DNA from 3 places in the Janthinobacterium sp. GW823-FHT01H08 genome. Region 2 is predicted to be linked to each of the others. Evidence: predicted binding sites of a transcription regulator. Region 2 holds the regulator's gene; each other region holds the start of a gene.
What was found. The regulator NrdR, encoded in region 2, represses ribonucleotide reductase genes. The targets are predictions, from matches to a motif close to CACNANATNTNGTG.
Positions count from the first base shown of each region.

Region 1: AC3RCG_RS11360 (ribonucleoside triphosphate reductase) is a predicted target of NrdR. The motif match lies at 2,028-2,041, and genes of this name have one in related genera.
Region 3: AC3RCG_RS24900 (ribonucleoside-diphosphate reductase subunit alpha) is a predicted target of NrdR. The motif match lies at 4,924-4,937, and genes of this name have one in related genera.

Region 1 is NZ_CM179504.1:2,529,054-2,536,188, reverse strand. It holds gene ubiV (ubiquinone anaerobic biosynthesis protein UbiV) at 1-275, opposite strand, end outside; gene ubiU (ubiquinone anaerobic biosynthesis protein UbiU) at 354-1,391, opposite strand; gene AC3RCG_RS11365 (hypothetical protein) at 1,553-1,969, shown strand; gene AC3RCG_RS11360 (ribonucleoside triphosphate reductase) at 2,088-3,836, shown strand; gene nrdD (anaerobic ribonucleoside-triphosphate reductase) at 3,833-4,030, shown strand; gene AC3RCG_RS11350 (anaerobic ribonucleoside-triphosphate reductase activating protein) at 4,023-4,727, shown strand; gene AC3RCG_RS11345 (Pls/PosA family non-ribosomal peptide synthetase) at 4,876-7,135, shown strand, end outside.
Region 2 is NZ_CM179504.1:2,046,808-2,053,942, reverse strand. It holds gene AC3RCG_RS09170 (PilC/PilY family type IV pilus protein) at 1-827, opposite strand, end outside; gene AC3RCG_RS09165 (pilus assembly PilX family protein) at 824-1,450, opposite strand; gene AC3RCG_RS09160 (PilW family protein) at 1,502-2,479, opposite strand; gene pilV (type IV pilus modification protein PilV) at 2,476-3,045, opposite strand; gene nrdR (transcriptional regulator NrdR) at 3,298-3,759, opposite strand; gene glyA (serine hydroxymethyltransferase) at 3,903-5,150, opposite strand; ZMP/ZTP riboswitch at 5,262-5,386, opposite strand; gene ybgC (tol-pal system-associated acyl-CoA thioesterase) at 5,679-6,080, shown strand; gene tolQ (protein TolQ) at 6,127-6,816, shown strand; gene AC3RCG_RS09130 (ExbD/TolR family protein) at 6,832-7,135, shown strand, end outside.
Region 3 is NZ_CM179504.1:5,549,248-5,556,382, forward strand. It holds gene AC3RCG_RS24895 (ribonucleotide-diphosphate reductase subunit beta) at 438-1,589, opposite strand; gene AC3RCG_RS24900 (ribonucleoside-diphosphate reductase subunit alpha) at 1,708-4,659, opposite strand; gene ampD (1,6-anhydro-N-acetylmuramyl-L-alanine amidase AmpD) at 5,051-5,662, opposite strand; gene AC3RCG_RS24910 (sigma 54-interacting transcriptional regulator) at 5,640-6,719, opposite strand; gene AC3RCG_RS24915 (PP0621 family protein) at 6,839-7,093, opposite strand; gene AC3RCG_RS24920 (cytochrome C assembly family protein) at 7,090-7,135, opposite strand, start outside.

The sequences.
Region 1 (7,135 bases), 480 kb from region 2:
CCGTAGCGCCCATTGCCCGTGATGCGGCGCAGGGTGGCCAGTTCGGCGCCCGCCTCGATCAGCGCCTGCGTCGACAGCACCACTTCCTTGCCGGCGGCGGCCAGCATGTCGGCGATATCGAGCCAGTCGGCCAGGCGCAGCTCATGCCGGCGCGAGCAGACGGTTTCGCCCAGGTACACGATATCGACGGCGGTGCCGGCGATCTGCTGGTAAAACTCGAAGACGGTGGCGCGCGGCCAGTAGTACAGCAAGGGACCCAAAGAGAGTTTTAGCATGCCTTTTCCAATATTTTTTTAAGTGACAAAACCGTAGCGAGCGGCTCGCGGCGGGGCCGAGAAGCGCAGCAGGTTTTGCTATTTCCAGGAGCGGTGATAGGCGCCAAGCGTGTGCTGCTGGCCTTCAGCCAGCTTGTCCATGGCCGCCATCCAGCCCGGCTTGACGGCGTAGCGCGCATTGCCTTCGCGGCAGGCGTCGATCGCCTCGCGCCACACGCGCGTCACCTGCGCCACATACGCAGGGCTGCGCTGGCGCCCTTCGATCTTCACGGCGCGCACGCCCATGGCGATCAGCTGCGGCAGCAGCGCCAGCGTGTTCAGGCTGGCCGGCTCCTCGATGGCGTAATACTCTTCGTCGTTGACTTCGAAACGCCCCTTGCACAGGGTCGGATAGCTGGCGTTTTCGCCCGGTGCGTAGCGGTCGATCAGCACGCCGTTCAGGCGCGATTCGAGGCCGTTCGGCGTTTCCAGCCAGCGCACGGATTTCGCCGGCGAGCACACGCCGTGCGTGTTCGGCGCCTCGCCCGTCGCATACGACGACAGCGCGCAGCGCCCTTCGACCATCACGCACAGGCTGCCGAAGCCGAAGACCTCGATCTCGACGTCCGTCTTGCTGATCAGTTGCTCGACCTGCGCCATCGACAGCACGCGCGGCAGCACGGCGCGGGCGATGCCGAAGTGTTCCTGGTAAAAATTGATCGCTTCGTAGTTGGTGGCCGAGCCTTGCACGGACAGGTGCAGGCGCAGCTGCGGGTGATGCTCGCTTGCATACGCCATCAAGCCCGGATCGGCGACGATCATGGCGTCGATGCCGGCTTGCGCGGCGCGGTCGATGGCGCTGCGCCACACGGCCCAGTTGTGCGGCTGCGGATAGGTATTCAGCGCCAGCAGCACCTTGCGTCCATATTGGTGGGCGTAGCGCACGCCCTCGGCGATGGCCTTTTCGTCGAAATTGAGGCCGGCGAAATTGCGTGCATTGGTGGCGTCGCGAAAACCCAGGTACACGGTGTCGGCGCCATTGTCGACGGCCGCTTTCAAGGCGGGCAGGCTGCCGGCGGGGCAGACCAGTTCCAGCGGTCCGGCCACGCGGGTGGCGGTGGTTGATTCAAGCATCATGGTGTTCACAGTCCTGTATCGGCTCAGGGTGCAGACTATAGCCCCGCCCATACCGCCCAGTCCTTGACACAGGTGAAGGAATGCATGCATGGCTGGCGCGCGTTCAACTTGCTTGACCTGGCTGTAAAATGCCCCACTTTTTCCCTATCCGATTGCCCGCCATGACCCGCAAACCGCTGCTGATTTTCCTGCTCACCCTGTTCCTCACCGCGCTGCAGGTGCAGTGGGCCGGCCCGCCCGATGGCTATGACGCAGGGACCATCTCCGTGCTGTCGCCGGAAGTGCTGGGCGCGTATCCGGGCGTGCTGCTGCTGTTCCTGCTGGCCGTGTTCGCGCGCCGCAAGATGCCGCTGCTGCGTCAGGCCGCCATCTGCACGGGCCTGCTGGCCGTCTACTGGCTGCTGGCGAACTACGTCACCTTCGACGCGCGCGTGGCCAGCTGGAGCACCTACACGCCGCTGGAAATCTGGACGCACGTGCTGCCCGCCTCCGTCGCCAGCGTGGCCGCCTGCGGCGCCGCGTTCTTTTGCGCGAGCTGGCTGATCCTGCGCGAAACGCGCTGGAACAAAAGCGGCTGACGTGGATTTTTCACCTGCATCAAGGATTCGTCACGCAACTGCACGCGCCCTTTGACGCCACTATATTTAGTGATTAATCTCCATAAAAACACCGCATGTTGTGTTTATTGGAGGTTTCATGACGACAAATGCAGTTTCCCCCACACGCGGCCAGGTCGATGTCGCCGCGTCCATCAATGAATATCTGGACCGGCGCGACTGGCGTGTCAACGCCAACGCCAACCAGGGTTACTCGCTGGGCGGCCTGATACTCAATGTATCGGGCAAGGTCATCGCCAACTACTGGCTGGACCAGGTGTATCCGCCGGAAGTGGGCGCGGCGCACCGCGAAGCGGCCCTGCACATCCACGACCTCGACATCCTGGCCGGTTATTGCGCCGGCTGGTCGCTGCGCACCCTGCTGCACGAAGGCTTGAACGGCGTGCCGGGCAAGATCGAATCGGGCCCGCCCAAGCACATGTCGAGCGCCATCGGCCAGATCGTCAACTTCCTCGGCACCCTGCAAAACGAGTGGGCCGGCGCGCAGGCGTTCAGCTCCTTCGATACCTATATGGCGCCCTACATCCGCAAGGACAGCCTGCGCTACGAAGACGTGCGCCAGTACATGCAGGAGCTGATCTTCAACCTCAACGTGCCATCGCGCTGGGGCACGCAGACGCCGTTCACCAACCTCACCTTCGACTGGGTCTGCCCGGACGACCTGCGCGAGCAGATTCCCGTCATCGCCGGCCGGGAAATGGACTTCAGCTATGGCGAGCTGCAGGCGGAGATGGACATGATCAACCGCGCCTACATCGAGATCATGATGGCGGGCGACGCCAAGGGCAGGGTCTTCACCTTCCCCATCCCCACCTATAACATCACCGAGGATTTCGACTGGCATAGCGAAAACGCGGAACGCCTGTTCGAAATGACGGCCCGCTACGGCCTGCCCTACTTCCAGAACTTCATCAATTCGGAACTCAAGCCGAACATGATCCGCTCCATGTGCTGCCGCTTGCAGCTGGACTTGCGCGAACTGCTGAAAAGGGGCAATGGCCTGTTCGGTTCCGCCGAGCAGACGGGCTCCCTGGGCGTGGTGACGATCAACTGCGCGCGCCTGGGCCACCTGTGGCGCGGCGACGAAGCGGCCTTGATGGCGGACCTGGACCGCCTGCTGGAACTGGGCAAGACCAGCCTGGAAATCAAGCGCCGCACCATCGAGGAACTGATGCAGCAGGGCCTGTTCCCGTACACGAAGCGCTACCTGGGTACCCTGCGCAACCACTTTTCTACCCTGGGCGTGAACGGCATCAACGAGATGATCCGCAATTTCAGCGGCGACGCCTGGGACATCACGTCCGCCGAGGGCCATGCGCTGGCGATCCGCCTGCTCGACCACGTGCGCGCCCGCATGGTGGCCTTCCAGGAAGAGACGGGCCATATGTACAACCTGGAAGCGACGCCGGCCGAAGGCACGACGTACCGCTTCGCCCGCGAAGACCGCAAGCGCTATCCCGCCATCCTGCAGGCCGGCACCGTCGACAATCCGTATTACACGAACTCGTCGCAACTGCCCGTCGGCCACACGGACGACCCGTTCGAGGCGCTCGAATTGCAGGACGCGCTGCAGCGCAAATACACGGGCGGCACGGTGCTGCATTTGTACATGACGGAAGCGCTGTCGGACGCGAACGCCTGCCGCGAGCTGGTCAAACGCGCCCTGAGCCGCTTCTCGCTGCCCTACATCACCGTCACGCCCACGTTTTCCATCTGCCCGCGCCACGGCTACCTGGCCGGCAAACATGAATTTTGCCCCACCTGCGACGCGGAGCTGATCGCCCGCAAGCAGGCCCACATTGCTCCATCACTTGAGGAAACGCCATGAACGCACGTCCCGACTTCACTCCCGCCATCACCCTGCTCGACAGCGAACGCCAGCGCTGCGAAATCTGGACGCGCGTGATGGGCTATCACCGCCCCGTCGCCTCGTTCAACATCGGCAAGCAGGGCGAATTCCACGAGCGCCAGTATTTTACGGAAGCGAGCGCCCGGGTTGGCCAGCCGGCCTGCCATGGCTGAGTTGAAAGTGGGCGGCCTGACGCCCTTTTCCGCCACCGACTACCCGGGCAAGCTGGCTGCCGTGGTGTTCGTGCAGGGCTGCCCCTGGCGTTGCGGCTATTGCCACAATCCGCACTTGCAGGCGCGCACGCCCGAAGGCGCCATGCCGTGGCAGGACGTACTGACCTGGCTGCGGCGCCGCGTGGGCCTCGTCGACGCCGTCGTCTTCAGCGGCGGCGAGGCATGCATGGACCCGGCGCTGGCGCGCGCCATGCTGGACGTCAGGGCGCTGGGTTTCGGCATCGGCCTGCACACGGCCTGCATCTATCCGCAGCGCCTGCAGGAAGTGCTGCCCCTGGTCGACTGGGTCGGCTTCGACATCAAGGCGCCGTTTGCCGACTATCGTCATGTGACCCGCGTGGCCGGCAGCGGCGACCCGGCGCGCGCCTGCCTGGACGCCATCCTCGCCAGCGGCGTCGCCTACGAATGCCGCACCACCACCCATCCGGACTTGCTGCCGGACGAACAGCTGCTGGCCCTGGCCGCCACCCTGGCCGCCAACGGCGTCGACAACTACGTGCTGCAGCAGTTCCGCGCCGAAGGCTGCGCGGACGCGGCGCTGTCCGGCCGCCCCCTGCACGGCTATCCGGCGGCGGCTACTGTGGCGCAAATCGGCGCCATGTTTCCCCGTTTTACATTCCGTAATCATGGCAGTTGATCGTGCAGCCACATAATTATTGAAAGTCCCGCAAAATTCCCCGTTCTGCAACGCTGAAATGTCTTGTGTGCTGTAATGTATCAACTGTGCCGCGCACCATGCGCAGCCCGTCAGATTCCTCACACCGCATTACAGATAAGCGTCATCCATGAACGATTTCACCGCAGTCAGCCCAGACATCCCTTCCACCCACGCCGACATCCTGTACGGCCCGCCGCGACCGGATCTGCTGCGCGAGGAAGTGCTGGCCGACCTGCTGGAAGCGACGGCGCGCCGCTGTCCCGAACAAATCGCCCTGATCGATGGCGCGCGCAGCATCACGTATGCCGAACTCGATGCGCAGGCGGGCCTGGCGGCTTCGCGCCTGGTGGCGGCCGGCGTCAAGCCCGGCGACATCGTGGGCCTGTGGCTGCCGCGCGGCGCCCCTCTGCTGCTGATGCAGGCGGCCATCGCCAAGGCGGGCGCCGCCTGGCTGCCCGTCGATGAAGACACGCCCGTCGAGCGCCTGCAAGTGTGCCTCGACGACGCCAATGGCGCTGGCGTCGTCAGCTGCGCGCAGTTCGCGCCGCGCCTGGAGCAGGCTGGCGTCCAGCGTCCCGTGTGGACCGCGGAAAGCCTGCTGGCCCCCGCCGCGCCGGGCGAACTGCTGCCCGCGCGCGGCACAGTCTTGCCCGAACACCCGGCATACGTGATCTACACGTCCGGCTCCACGGGCAAGCCCAAGGGCATATTGATCAATCAGCGCAGCATCTGCCACTTCCTGCGCAGCGAAAACGCCGTGCTGGAAGTGACGCAAAGCGACACCGTCTACCAGGGCTTTTCCGTTGCCTTCGACATGTCGTTCGAGGAAATCTGGATCGCCTACCTGGTGGGCGCCACCCTGTGGCTGGGTCCCAAGGAGATCTCGGGCGACCCGGAAGCCTTGCCGCGCGCGCTGGCCGCCAACCACGTCACCGTTCTCCATGCCGTGCCGACCCTGCTGGCCCTGTTCGCCGAGGAAGTACCGAGCCTGCGCCTGATCAACCTGGGCGGCGAGATGTGCCCCGAGTCCCTGGTCGAGCGCTGGTCGCGCCCGGGCCGCGCCATGTTCAACACCTACGGCCCCACGGAAGCGACCGTCTCGTGCAGCCTGGCGCGGCTGCGCCCCGGCGAACCCGTCACCATCGGCACGCCGCTGCCCAACTACGGCTTGCTGGTGCTGCAGGTGGCCGAGCCGGGTGAAAACCGCCCATTGACATTGCTGGCGCGCGGCGAAACGGGGGAACTGTGCATCATCGGCCCCGGCCTGGCCGAGGGCTACCTGGGCCGGCCCGATCTGACGGTGGAAAAATTCCTGCCCAACCCGTGGGCGACCAGCGACGATGACGCGCGCCTGTACCGCACGGGCGACCTGGCCCGCATCGATGCGGACGGCCAGGTGCTGTGCCTGGGCCGCGCCGATGACCAGGTGAAGATACGCGGCTTCCGCGTGGAACTGGGCGAGATCGAAGCCGTGCTGGCGCAGCAGCCGGGCGTGGGCACGGTGGCCGTCCTGCTGCGCAAGGATGACGGCATTGACCAGCTGGTGGCCTACATCGTCGGCAGCGACGAGGCGCCCGGCGACGCCCTGGCGGCGAAAACCCTGCGCGCGGCCCTGAACCTGCACCTGCCGCCCTACATGGTGCCGGGCCGCTTTGAATTGCTGCCGCTGATGCCGCGCCTGACCTCGGGAAAAATCGACAGAAAAGCCTTGAAAGCCATGCCCCTGTCTGCCCCGCCGGCCGGCGAGGCGGGGATCTCGGACGTGCCGGAAACGCCGGCCGAAGCGGCCCTGTTCGCGGCCCTGGCCAAGCTGTTCCCCGGTCAGGCCATCTTGCGCCAGCTGGACTTCTTCAGCGACCTCGGCGGCCACTCCTTCCTGGCCGCCCGCCTGGCGTCCGCCCTGCGCGCCGATCCGGCCTACGCCCACATGACGGTACGCGACATTTATCAGAACCGGCAGATCGGCAAGATCGCCGCCGTGCTGAACGAAGCGCCCGCGCTGGCCACGCCGGAAGCGGATTGGACGCCGCCGTCGGCCTGGAAGCGCTGGATCTGCGGCGCGGCGCAGGCGGCGGCCGTGCCGGGCCTCGTCACCCTGCGCATGGCGCAGTGGATGGCGCCGTTCTTCACCTACCACTTCTTCACGGGCGACACGGGCGACACCGTGCCGCGCGCCATCGCCGCCTCGATCGGCGTGTTCTTGCTGGCGACCCTGGCCGAATTTGCCATTGCGATTGCCGGCAAGTGGCTGATCGCCGGGCGTCTGAAACCGGGCAGCTATCCGCTGTGGGGCGTCACCTATTACCGCTGGTGGCTGGCCGACCGCCTGGTCGAATCGGCGCCCGCCTACCTGCTCAGCGGCTCATCCCTGAACAGCTGGTGGCTGC
Region 2 (7,135 bases):
CCGCCAAGGCGCTGCACGGCGCCCACCGGTTTGTAGTTCTTGCCGTACGCGAGGCACAGGTCGTCGCGCAGCGGCCCCTCATCGGCATCGCAAACGCGCACGCGCGCGAGGAACACGCCGTGCGTGGCGGCGATGCCGGGCGCGTCGCAACTGCCGCCCGGAGGCACGCTGGCGTCGCCGAACAGCAGGCGATTACGGCAGGAAACGATGGCCAGTTGTGCCAGCGCAAACGGCGTCGCCGCCGCCACGCCGGTGTGCAAGACCTTGCGCGGGAAAAAGACGGGGTGGGCATAGAAATCGACGGGACCGTCGGCATCGGGCAGCCAGGCGCGCTGCAGCACCGTCTTGCGCACTTCGTCGATGACGCGGTCGCCGCCCGTCAGGGCATAGCGGACGATGTCGAGCATGCTGGCGCTGGCCCAGTTCAGAAAGTTGCCGCTAAAACTATCGCCGCCGCAGCCGTGCAGCGCGTCCGCCGTTTTCAGTACGGAGAAGTAAGCGGTCGCTACGCGCAAGTCCGGCAGCATGACGCCGTCCTTGCTGCGGTAGGGATAGCTGTAGCACATGCGCGCATGGAAGTACCCCAGGTACTCGCGCTGCGGCGCATACTCGCCGCCATGCGCGGCGGCCGCCGCCGCATGCGTGAGCGACAGATTGAGCAGCAGGTTCGGCGGCACTCTGGCGCCGTGCAAGCCAGCGTCGGCCCGCGCCAGCGTCACGGGAGGTGCGGCCGCAACAGCGGCGCCGCAAGCCAGGCAAACCAGGCTGATCAGCAGCAGCCAGGCGGACCACCAAGCGGATGGCAAAGCAAACGACCAAGCCCTCATGGTCCCGCTCCCGCCGCCTGCTTGCGGTAATAACTTTGCAACACGACTTGCGTGCTTTCCTGCGCGCCAAAACCGATGGCCGTGATGCGGTACACATAACTTTCCGTGGCCAGGCCGCCGGCCACTGCCGCCGCCTGCGCGCCGGGCGGGTGAAACGGCAGCAATTCGATCAGGTAACGGGGCCGGCGCGACGGCAGGAAACCCTGCCCCGTCTGCATGACGGCGCCCGTAAACTGGCCATACGGCACGGTGTGGCTGCTGCCTTCAGGACCGTCGAGGTCCATGCTCAGCCAGAGCGCCGGCGCCTCCGGGGCTGCGGGCAGGCACAGGCCCAGTGCGCCTGCCTCGCCGCAACCGTCCGCAAACCCGGCCGCACTGCCTGGCGCAAAGAGGCTGCTACGCCCCGGCGCGCCGGGCAAGCCTTCGATATCGTTCTGCGCATCCATCAATGCTTCCTCCGCCGCCTGAAATGCGATCTGCCGGTCGCGCTCGCCGCGTGCCGCCTTTTCGCCCTGCAAGGCCATCTGCGCCGCCGATATGCCCAGCAGCAAGATGATCACCAACAGGCACAGCACATACACGAGGGTGGCGCCACTGTGGCGCGCGCAAGGTGAACAAGGCACGCAACGAGGTAGGCAGCAGCGGACGCCCGCGCCAGCCATCGTGCCGCCCGCCTAGGCCGGCCCGTTGCGCAGCATGATGCTCGTCTGCACCAATTGCCGCAGCCGGGAGCGCGTCGCGGCGGGCAAGGACGCGCGCGCGATGCGCACGCCCGTGTCGCCGGCGCCGTGCGCCTCGGCATATGCCTTGCCGAACAGGTCGAACTGCGCCGGCCCCAGCTCCGCCATCTTGTCCGCCTGGTCCGCCTCGCCATGCAGCAGCAAGGCCACGCGGACGCTGGCCACGCGCTTCCAATGCGTGCGGCGGCGCAAATCGCGCTGGCGCGCGGCCGCATCGGCGCCCACCAGCACCAGCGCCGCATCGTAGGCGTCGAGCGCACTGGCGTTGACATAGCGGTTCGCCACGCCGTCGGGCGGCGTATCCGTGTCGAGGCCATACAGCACCTGGAAACCGTCGACGCCGCGAATGACGGCATCCGCGCCCCAGCCGTTCGCGCCACGGTATTTACAGCGCAGCTCGCCATCGCCATCGGCGCCTTGCGCCACATAGAAAATGCTCCAGCCCCGCTGCGCCTCCGTTTGCGCGGCACCCACGCCAAAGCCGGCGCAATTGAGCACGGAACCGTCGCCACCCTCTTCCTTGCCGGCCCCGTAATAGCGCAGGGCCAGCACGTCGCTGCCATGCAGGGCGCCGGGCAAGGCGCCGCTGATGCCTTCGCTGTTCTTGCCCAGGCTGCGCGCGTCGAGCCCGGCGACATTGGCGCTGTCGTCATCGGCATGGGCGACGGGCGCGGCGCTGCTGTCCCAATTCACGTACGCCGTCTGGCGCACGGCGCGGGCGATGGTGTCGAGCGCATAGCGGCCATTGTCGTCCAGGCGCGCGCTGGCGGACTGGTCGCCATAGCTGCCGCTGGCCGCCAGCAGCACGCTACTGGCGGCCAGCATCAGCAGCGCGCCCAGCGACAGGGCCACCAGCAATTCGACGAGGCTCATGCCGCGCCGCCAGCGCCACGCGGCATGCACGCCGTTCATGCGCCGCCTCCGCCCAGCTGGAATACCAGCCTGGGCAGCGACTCGCCTGCCGCATTCACGGCGGGCGAGCCATCGGGCAAGCGGCCGCGCCAGCCCAGCTTGATGACGATGGGCGCGCCCTTGCCGCCGCTGCACGCCCAGTGCAAGCCTTGCGCGGCGGCATCCCAGACAGAGGCATCGCGGCAGATATGCAGGCGCGCGCCGGGCAAGGCCGCATGCAGCGATTGCTTCCATTCGGCGATGTCGAATTGCGCCAGTTCGGCCGCGCTGCAGGCGCTAGCGCCAAAGCAGTCCGGCGCGGTGCCGCCTGCTTCGGCGTCGTCCGCCGCCGCGTAGGCCACGTTCAGGTAGGGATTGCCCGCATCGGGACCATTCATGAGCACGCCGTTTGCGCGCATGCGCTCGGCCATGCCGGCCGCCAGCTGCGCGCCCGCCGACAACAGCGCCGACTCATGGCGCGCGCGCAGGGAGTGCAGTTGCAAAATGCTGGCACCGAGCAGGCCCAGCGCCAACAGCAGCAGCGACACGAGCACCTCGACGAGGCTGCTGCCACCCGCTGGAAACATAGTGCGACCGCCCTTGCGCATGCCTTGCTCCCTTCCGCAGAAAGAGTCGCAAGAACAGGCGGCCCAGCTACACGATAGGCGCGCGCAAAAAACGGGATCTGCGCAAGCGCAAACAGCGCAGCGATAAAGGGAGAAGAACGGTGTAGTTATTGATCAGGCCGCTTGCCAGGCGAGCGCTGGCGTGGTGAACACGGGGCGCAAAACGGGGCACATGAGCAGCCCCGTCGTCGAACAAGAGGCTTCGAGCAGGCGTCAGGGCTTGCGCGCCTGCCCCACTTCGGCGATCGCATCCTGGAACTCGGCCAGGTCTTCGAAATTCTTGTAGACGGAAGCGAAGCGGATGTAGGCGATCTTGTCGAGGCGCTTGAGTTCCTGCATGACGAGTTCGCCGATATAGCCGGAATCGACTTCGCGCAAGCCGCTGGTCAGCAGTTTTTCCTGGATGGACGCGATGGCCGTATCCACCGAGGCGGCCGCGACGGGACGCTTGCGCAAGGCCAGCATCAAACTGCCGCGCAACTTATCCGCAGCGAACTCCGTCCGGCTGCCATTCTTTTTGACGACGGCCGGCATGATAAGTTCAATGCGCTCATACGTGGTAAAACGCTTGTCGCATTTGCCGCAGCGGCGGCGCCGCCGAATGGCATCCCCTTCCTCCGATACGCGCGTATCGAGAACCTGGGTGTCGCCGTGCTGGCAAAATGGACATTTCATGGGCTGGTTACAACTTTATAGTAATAATTACGGGAAATCGCCGCCCTTGTACAAAGGGCGCCCGAATCACTCCGGGCGCCCTTGGGCACGAAGGAATGTGTCATACGGAATCTTACTCCGTATGACACATTCTGGACAAATAATTATGCTGCGTACACAGGGTGCGCGTCGGCCAGCACTTTCACGGCCGCTTTGACGCGCTCGATGGTGGCGGCGTCATGCGGGTTGTCCAGCACGTCGGCGATCAGGTTGCCCACTTCTTCCGCTTGCGCTTCCTTGAAACCACGCGTCGTCATCGCCGGGCTGCCCAGGCGGATGCCCGAGGTGACGAAGGGTTTTTGCGGGTCGTTCGGGATGCCGTTCTTGTTGCAGGTGATGTGCGCGGAACCGAGGATGGCTTCGGCTTCCTTGCCCGTCAGGTTCTTGGCGCGCAGGTCGACCAGCATGACGTGCGATTCGGTGCCGCCGGACACGATGCGCAGGCCGCGCTTGATCAGGGTTTTCGCCAGCACGTCGGCGTTCTTGATCACTTGCTTCTGGTATTCGACGAATTCAGGGCTCAGCGCTTCCTTGAAGGCGACGGCCTTGCCGGCGATCACGTGCATCAGCGGGCCGCCCTGGATGCCAGGGAAGATAGCCGAGTTGATGGCTTTTTCGTGCTCGGCCTTCATCAGGATGATGCCGCCGCGCGGACCGCGCAACGATTTGTGCGTGGTCGAGGTGACGAAGTCGGCGAACGGCACCGGGTTCGGGTACAGGCCGGCGGCGATCAGGCCCGCGTAGTGGGCCATGTCGACCATGAAGTAGGCGCCCACTTCCTTGGCGATCTTGCCGAAGCGTTCGAAGTCGATTTTTTTCGAGAACGCGGATGCGCCGGCGATGATCAGTTTCGGCTTGCGTTCGCGGGCCAGGCGCTCCATCGCCTCGTAGTCGATGTCTTCTTCCGCCGTCAGACCGTAGGAGACGACATCGAACCATTTGCCGGACATGTTCAGCGGCATGCCGTGGGTCAGGTGACCGCCTTCGGCCAGCGACATACCCATGATCAGGTCGCCTGGTTTCAGCATGGCGAAGAACACGCCCTGGTTCGCCTGCGAGCCGGAATTCGGCTGCACGTTCGCGCATTCGGCGCCGAACAGTTTCTTGACGCGGTCGATGGCCAGTTGCTCGGCCACGTCGACGTATTCGCAGCCGCCGTAGTAGCGCTTGCCCGGGTAGCCTTCGGCGTACTTGTTCGTCAACTGCGAGCCTTGCGCTTCCATTACGGCTGGCGACGTGTAGTTCTCCGAGGCGATCAGTTCGATGTGATCGTGCTGGCGCGTGTTTTCTTTTTGAATGACGGCGAACAATTCAGGATCGACGTTGGCGAGGGTGTGATCTTTTGCAAACATGTAAAAACTCCAAGTATGAGGGTGCTTGTACTGGCAGGTTGGATCGAATGAGGGGAGCCGGCGTTAAGTGAATAACAACATTGGACGGGCAGCCTCTTCGTGCTTTTCCATAGTGGCTACCCAGGCGAACGGCTGATGAAAAATCTCACGTTTCCCGGTGGGTGCCCACCTTTCGCCGGTTTGCCGATCGCCACTCAGGGAGATCGCCCGACTTTTCGCCAGTCACGTGAGACGTAATGGAAGTCAAATTGTAAGTTAAGTGCCCAAATTGAGCAAGGAATGCAACCGTGCGGCTATAATCGCCGCGCGCCGCCGCAGCCCGGACAAGGCCGCGGCGCTTAAGCTGGACTTAAACCTGGCTGCGGCTTGTAAGCGTATGTTACGAGGCTTGCCATTGCCCGCCCCGGATTTACAATGCTGCGGTGCAACTTATATGCAGCTTTTGCATGGCTTTCCAGCAAGCGCCCACAGTCACAAGAAGAAAAATCGCGTAAAATGTTGCTCAATCTCACTACTGGCGCAATAAACATGCCTTCAGTCTTTACCTGGAACGTACGTGTCTACTATGAAGACACCGACGCCGGCGGCATCGTCTATTACGCTAACTACCTCAAATTCTTCGAGCGCGCACGCACGGAATGGCTGCGCGCCATCGACGTGGGCCAGCAGGAACTGCTGGAACAGCACGACGCGATGTTCGTTGTCAAAAGCGTCAACGCCGACTATCATGCGCCAGCCAGGCTCGATGACACGGTAAGATTAACCTTAAGCATAGAAAAAATGGGGCGTGCCTCCATCGTTTTCCTGCAACAAGCCTGGTGCGGCGACCGCCTGCTCAACACGGCCCGCGTCAAGATCGGCTGCGTCGATTCGGCACTGCGCCCGCGCGCCGTGCCTGATGCAGTCGCGGCCCGCATGCGCGCCACCTGAGCCCTACCGCCACCCCCGGATAATTCACCCAACAGACTGCCTGCCAATGAACGTTACACAAGATCTTTCTTTCCTCGCGCTCATCACCAATGCCCACCTGATCGTGCAACTGATCATGGCCCTGCTGCTGCTGATTTCCCTGACCAGCTGGACCTACATTTTCCGCAAGATGTTTGCCGTGCGCCAGGCGCGCAAGCAAACCATCGAATTCGAACGCAGCTTCTGGGCCGGCGGCAACCTGCATGCGCTGCACCAGAACGCCAGCGGCAACCGCGACCAGAGCGGCGCGCTGGCCCGCATCTTCGACGCCGGCATGGGCGAATTCATCAAGGGCAAGGCTTCCTACGGTTCGCGCGAAGCGCTGGACGTGGGCGCCGTGCTCGACGGCGCACGCCGCGCCATGCGCGCCGCCTTCCAGCGCGAAATGGACGTGCTCGAATCGCACCTGGCCTTCCTCGCGTCCGTCGGCTCCGTCTCGCCGTACATCGGCCTGCTCGGTACCGTCTGGGGCATCATGAACGCCTTCCGCGGCCTGGCCAACGTGCAGCAAGCAACCCTGGCCGCCGTCGCGCCCGGCATTGCCGAAGCGCTGATCGCCACGGCCATCGGCCTGTTCGCGGCCATTCCCGCCGTCGTCGCCTACAACCGTTTTTCGCATGACATCGACCGCCTGGCGATCCGCTTCGAAAGCTTCGTCGAGGAATTCTCCAACATCTTGCAGCGCCAGTCGCGCTAAGAGGGAGCAGCGTCCATGGGTTCCTCATTCAATAGCGGCGGCATGCGCGGTGGCCGTGGCCGCAAGTTCAAGTCCGAGATCAACGTCGTGCCGTATATCGACGTGATGCTGGTGCTGCTGATCATTTTCATGGTGATGCCGTCGTCGAACAATCCCAGCGTGGTGAACCTGCCCAACGCGGAAAAGTCGGCGAAACCGCCCGATGACTATATTCAGATCGTGCTGAAACCGAATGGTTCGCTGTCGATCGGCGTCATCGGCAAGGAACAGCTGGCGCCGGAAACGGAACCGAACCGCGACGCCCTGCTGCGCAAGCTGC
Region 3 (7,135 bases), 2.6 Mb from region 2:
ACCGCCATGCCTGAAAAAATTCGGGCACGGCGGCAGACGAAAACGGTGTGGTTTTGTGCATATCCGTGTAAATCTGTATCCCTGTTTTGCGAGGTTTTTTCGCTACCGCGCTGGTTAAAAAACCCCGCATTCTAACGCTCGCATTTGCAATCTCATAAAGTACACGAAAACCTTGTCAATGCGCAACCGGCACGACACGTTTTCGCCCGCTTTTTTGCACGATACGCGTGCTATCGCACAATCGCGCGGCAAATGCCGCCGCCAGCGTCTCCGGAAATGCTTTTTCGGGTGTGCGATGCGGCCATGCGCGGCATCCGGAAATCCTGGCGCAGGCCTCGTCGCATGCACCGATGATGCGCGCATTTTTGCGCCGCCACGCACGCAAAAAAAAAGCGCCGTCACGATGACGGCGCTTGTTGGCGTAGCCTGAAAAAGGATTACTCCCAGTTCAGCGCACCACCCGTTTGATACTCGGTCACGCGGGTCTCGAAGAAGTTGCGTTCCTTCTTCATGTCGATCATCTCGCTCATCCACGGGAATGGATTTTCTTCCTGGGCGAACAGCGGCTCGATGCCGATCTGCTGCGCGCGGCGGTTGGCGATGAAGCGCAAATAGCCCTTGAACATCGGCGCGTTCAGACCCAGCACGCCGCGCGGCATGGTGTCTTCCGCGTACGCGTATTCCAGTTCCACGGCCTTCATGAACAGGTCCTTGATCTCTTCGCGGAAGGCGGCCGTCCACAGCTGCGGGTTTTCCATCTTGATCGTGTTGATCAAGTCGATGCCGAAGTTGCAGTGCATCGATTCGTCGCGCAGGATGTACTGGTACTGCTCGGCCGCGCCCATCATCTTGTTCTGGCGGCCCAGCGCCAGGATCTGCGTGAAGCCGACGTAGAAGAACAGGCCTTCCATCAGGCAGGCAAACACGATCAGGGATTTGAGCAGCTTCTGGTCGTTTTCCACCGTGCCGGTAACGAAGGCCGGGTCGGTCAGGGTGTTGATGAACGGGATCAGGAATTCATCCTTGTCGCGGATCGACTTGACTTCGTTGTAGGCGTTGAATATCTCGCCTTCGTCCAGACCCAGCGATTCGACGATGTACTGGTAGGCGTGCGTGTGGATCGCTTCCTCGAACGCCTGGCGCAGCAGGTACTGGCGGCACTCGGGCGCCGTGATGTGGCGGTAGGTGCCCAGCACGATGTTGTTGGCGGCCAGCGAGTCGGCGGTAACAAAGAAGCCCAGGTTGCGCTTGACCAGGCGGCGCTCGTCGTCCGTCAGGCCGTTCGGGTTTTTCCACAGCTCGATATCGCGCTGCATGTTCACTTCCTGCGGCATCCAGTGGTTGGCGCAGCCGGCCAGGTATTTGTCCCACGCCCACTTGTACTTGAACGGCACCAGCTGGTTGACGTCCGTCTTGCCGTTGATGATGCGCTTGTCGTCGGCATTCACGCGGCGCGCCACTTGCTCGGCGTTCGCTTCGGACGGCTCGGCGCCGGCCGGCAGGTTCAAATCGGTATTTCCCAACGGCGCTTGCTGCGCCGGACGCGGCACAGCTGCCGACGTGGTTTCATCATCCCAAGACAACGACATATTCTTCTTCCTTTCCATGCCGGCGAGCCGGCGATCCGCAACAGGCCCGTTGAATCGGACAATGCGGACATTGACAACATTGAATCAGCCCAGAAGTTCTGGGCTGACAACTAAAATCTTACTGGCAGGCTTCGCACTCTTCGAAACCGTCATCACCGGGACGCAGATAGCAGGCTTCGCCATCGGCGTCATCCGCCGCCGCTGCCACTACCGGCGCCACGGTCACTGCTGCTGCCGCCACAACGGCTGCCTGGGCGCTCTGTGCGCTGGCCGACATGCCGCCGTCGACTGCCACGGCGTTCAGCGCGCCCGTCTTGGAAGTCGATTTCTCCATGTGGGTGGCGGCGATGGTGCGCAGGTAGTAGGTGGTTTTCAGGCCACGCAGCCATGCCAGCTTGTAGGTCTCGTCGAGTTTCTTGCCCGAAGCGCCAGCCATGTAGATGTTCAGCGACTGGGCCTGGTCGATCCACTTCTGGCGACGCGAAGCCGCTTCCACCAGCCAGCTTGGCGACACTTCAAAGGCGGTGGCGTAGATGTCGCGCAGGTCTTGCGGGATGCGGTCGATCTTCACCAGCGAGCCGTCGAAGTATTTCAGGTCCGAGATCATGACTTCATCCCACAGGTCGCGCGCCTTCAGGTCGCGCACCAGGTAACCGTTGATCTCGGTGAATTCGCCCGACAGGTTCGATTTCACGTACAGGTTCTGGAACGTCGGCTCGATACAGGCCGAGACGCCGATGATGTTCGAAATCGTCGCCGTCGGGGCGATCGCCACGCAGTTCGAGTTGCGCATGCCGAACTTGGCGATGCGCTCGCGCACCGGCGTCCAGTCCATGGCCGACGAGGAATCGACTTCCAGGTAACCGCCGCGCTCTTCGGCCAGCAATTTGACCGAGTCTTGCGGCAGGATGCCGCGGTCCCACAGCGAACCGGCGTACGATTCATAGCGGCCGCGCTCTTCGGCCAGTTCCGTCGACGCCAGGTAGGCGTAGTAGCAGACGGCTTCCATCGAGGTGTCGGCAAACGACACGGCGGCGTCCGAGGCGAACGGCACGCGCATCATGTGCAGGCAGTCCTGGAAGCCCATGATGCCCATGCCGACCGGACGGTGGCGCATGTTCGAGTTGCGCGCCTTGCCGACGGCGTAGTAATTGATGTCGATGACGTTGTCCAGCATGCGCATGGCGGTGCGGATGGTCTTGGCCAGCTTGACGTGATCGAGCTTACCTTCCTTCATGTGCGCCGGCATGTTCACGGAACCGAGGTTGCAGACGGCGATTTCGTCAGGGCCCGTGTTCAGCGTGATTTCCGTGCACAGGTTCGAGCTGTGGACGACGCCGACGTGCGACTGCGGGCTGCGGATGTTGCAAGGATCCTTGAACGTGATCCATGGGTGGCCCGTTTCAAACAGCATCGACAGCATCTTGCGCCACAGGTCCAGCGCCGCGATCTTCTTGAAGACGCGGATTTCGCCGGCGGCGGCCTTGGCTTCGTAGCCCAGGTAAGCCTGTTCAAAAGCCTTGCCGACCTTGTCGTGCAAGTCAGGCGTGTCCGACGGCGAGAACAGGGTCCAATCGCCTTTTTCCATGACGCGCTTCATGAACATGTCGGGAATCCAGTTCGCCGTGTTCATGTCGTGCGTGCGGCGGCGGTCATCGCCCGTGTTCTTGCGCAGGTCGAGGAATTCCTCGATGTCCATGTGCCAGGTTTCCAGGTAGGCGCAGACGGCGCCCTTGCGCTTGCCGCCCTGGTTGACTGCCACGGCCGTGTCGTTGACCACTTTCAGGAACGGCACCACGCCTTGCGACTTGCCGTTGGTGCCCTTGATGTGGGCGCCCAGGGCGCGCACCGGCGTCCAGTCGTTACCCAGGCCGCCGGCGAACTTGGCCAGCAGCGCGTTGTCCTTGATGGCGTCGTAGATGCCTTCGAGGTCATCGGAGACGGTGCTCAGGTAGCACGACGACAGCTGCGAGCGCAGGGTGCCCGAATTGAACAGGGTCGGGGTCGAGCTCATGAAGTCGAACGAGGACAGCAGGCTGTAGAACTCGATGGCGCGCGCTTCGCGGTCCGCCTCGTTCAGCGCCAGGCCCATGGCCACGCGCATGTAGAACGCCTGCGGCATTTCGATGCGCACGTCCTGGATGTGCAGGAAGTAGCGGTCGTACAGGGTTTGCAGGCCGATGTAGCCGAATTGCAAGTCGCGGTCGGCGACGATGGCTTTGGCCAGGCGCTCCAGGTCGAAACTGGCGAGCACCGGATTCAGCAGCTCGGCGGCGATGCCCTTGGCGATATATTGCGGGAAATACGTCAGGTATTCGGCGGCGGCGGCCGCTTGCGGCACTTCCTTGCCGAACACTTCCTTGCGCACCGTGTGCAGCAGGATGCGGGCCGTGACCTGGCTGTAGGCCGGGTCTTTTTCCATCAGCGCGCGCGCCGCCAGGATGGCCGACTTGTGCAGCTCTTCGACGGGCACGCCGTCGTACAGGTTCTTCACCGTTTCAGCCAGGATGGCGTCGGCATCGACGTGCTTTTCCAGGCCGGCGCAGGCGGCGTTGATCAGGTCGCGCACTTCCTGCATGTCCAGCAGGCGGCGCACGCCGTTGTCGGTGACATTTAATTGTGGTGCGGAAACTTGTGCGGACGCGCCTTGCGCTTCCTTCTGCAGGCGGCGCTCTTCCATGTGCTTGGCGCGGTACAGCACGTAGGCACGCGCCACGTCGTGCTCGCCCGAACGCATCAGCGACAGTTCCACCTGGTCTTGCACGTCTTCGATATGGAAGGTGCCGCCGCCCGGATGGCGGCGCACCAGCGCGGCGACGACGCCGTCCGTCAGTTGCTCCACCAGTTCGCGGATGCGTGCCGAGGCGGCGCCCTGGCCGCCGTTAACGGCCAAAAACGCCTTGGTCATGGCGATGGCGATCTTCGAAGGCTCAAATGCCACCACCGCGCCGTTGCGGCGGATGATGCGATAGTCGCCCAATGCCGCGCCCGTGCTCGCCACGCTGTTGGCCGCGCCTGGCGCTGGCGATACTGGCGTTGGATGGATGGAAATATCTTGTGGTGATTGCATTGAAGCTCCCGTTGTCAGCTAAAGTCAGCCTGCAGTTTTGCTGCCGCGTGTGTTGTTGAATAGAACGCCCGATGGTCAGGGTTTTTTCAGGTATTTGTTGCTAAATAGTAAATTTATAATGCATAAAACAGGTCAGTATCCATAGCGCCACACCGTACTGCCCGGCTGGCGCGAAACACGATCAAGGGTGATAAACCGCCAGTTCCAGTGCTTTATCAGCAATCTGGGTAGCTTTGATAATAATTCTGAAAACGTCTGTGATGGCACTAGATATAGTCTTTACATCCAACTTCTGCACTAATTGTAGTGCCCATCGAAGGGCGATGCAATAGTTTTCCAGCATCCGCCGGCGTAATTTTTTGTATTTTCATATACGATTTCGGTTGACTTTTCAGGGCATGGATGGAAAGCCCAATCCCCGCGAAGTAAGCGCTAACGCAGGCTGCCCGCGCAGGGTTTCCAGCCAGCACTCTTGATAAAAATGCCAGTCAAAAAACGGCCCCGGATCCGTCTTCCTTCCCGGTGCGATATGCTCGTGGCCGCGCACATGGGACAGCCCGTGGCGCGCCACCAGCGCCGCCGTCAGCGCCGCCAGCACATGGTATTGCCGCCGCTGGAAAGGCACATCGTCCGCGCCCTCCATTTCGATACCGATGGAATAGCCATTGCACTGCGGGCGTCCTTCGAACACGGACGCGCCCGCATGCCAGGCACGTTGATCAGTAGAAACATATTGCAACAACGCACCATCGCGCCGCACAAAAAAGTGCGCCGACACCTGCAAGCCACGCAGGTCGGCGAAAGAAGGATCGGCATTATAATCTACCCGGCCCGTAAACAAGTCCGACACATGCGGCCCGCCAAAGCGGCCACCCGGCAAGCTGATGTTATGAATCACCAGCAAGTCGACTTGCGCACCGTCCGGACGCGCATCACAGTACGGCGAGTCATAGCGCAGCGCGCCGTCGCACCAGCCGTCTTCATCTATCGTCCATCCGCTCATCAAGTAATGCTTCCTGTATCGTCAATTTCTGCATGCGGTAACGCAACTGGCGCACGCTCAGGCCCAGCTGACGCGCCGCCCGCGCGCGGTGATAACGCGCCTGGACCAGCGCCTGCATGATCATGTCGCGCTCGGCCTGACGCAAATACACGTCCAGCGGCAGGACCGGGCCCACGCCATATGCCGCCATGCCGGGCAGGCACAGTTGCCGTTCCGGCAAGTCCGGCAATGCCGGCGCCGCCCGCAACGGCATGCTGCCCGGCGCGGATGGCAAGGCCAGCCCGTCGAGCGCGATCACGCCGCCGTCGGCAAAGGCCAGCGCCCGCTCCAGCACGTTTTCCAGTTCGCGCACATTGCCGGGAAACGCATACGCGGCCAGGGCCGCCAGCACGGGCGGCGCCAGGCTCACGGCCCGGCGTGGCGACAGGCGCGCCAGGATCACCTCACATAATACCTGCAGATCGCCGCGCCGTTCGCGCAACGGCGGCAGCGCCAGTTCGATCACATTGAGGCGGTAAAACAGATCCTGGCGAAAGGTGCCGGCGGCCACGCCGCGCGCCAGGCCATGCTGGCTGGCGCACAGGATGCGCACATCGACGGCTTCGTCGGCACTGCCGCCCAGCTTGCGCACGCGGCGCTCCTGCAGCACGCGCAACAGTTTCACCTGCATGGCCAGCGGCAGGTCGTCAACTTCGTCGAGCAGCAGGCTGCCGCCATGGGCCGCCTGGAACAAGCCCTGGCGCTCGTGCAGCGCGCCCGTGTAGGCGCCCGGGCGGCAGCCAAAGAATTCCGCTTCCATCAGCGCTTCGGGTATGGCGCCGCAGTTGACGGCGATAAACGGGAAGCCGGCGCGCGCGCCCTGCGCATGGATGGCGCGCGCCGCCAGTTCCTTGCCCGTGCCCGATTCGCCGCGGATGGCCACCGGCGCGCCGCAGCGGGCGATGCGGCTTATCTGCGCGCGCAGCGCCTGCATGGGCAAGGAATTACCGCTCAGTTGCGGCGCCGGCGGCATGCCGGTGGTGGTCACGGTCTGCTGGCTGGTGCGGGGACTGGACATGGGAGCGCGCCTTTCTGCAATGGCGGTGGCGAACCGCCTGCTGCAGATGCTACGCCGGACGAATGCCGGAGGTCGTTACGATACGGATGAGCAACGCGCGCGAAGCTGCGCGCTTGCCCTTACACGGTGGCGTGCGCGTGGCTGCAGTAATCGTGACCCTTGGCCTGCACGTTTTCCGAGGCCGGATAGTAGACGCCGCAATGGGCGCAGCACAGCATCAGCTCGGCATCGGGCAATTCCTGCGGCCGGCCCGGCGGCGCAAACGGATTCGGCGGCTGCTGCGCGCGGGCGCGCTGCTGCATGCCCCGGATCTTGCTGCGGATAGCAAACAGCACCAGGAACACCAGCGCCAGCCAGAATAAAACACGTGTCATGCGAATCCTCGGTGTAAAACCACTTCCAGTACAAAACGGCTG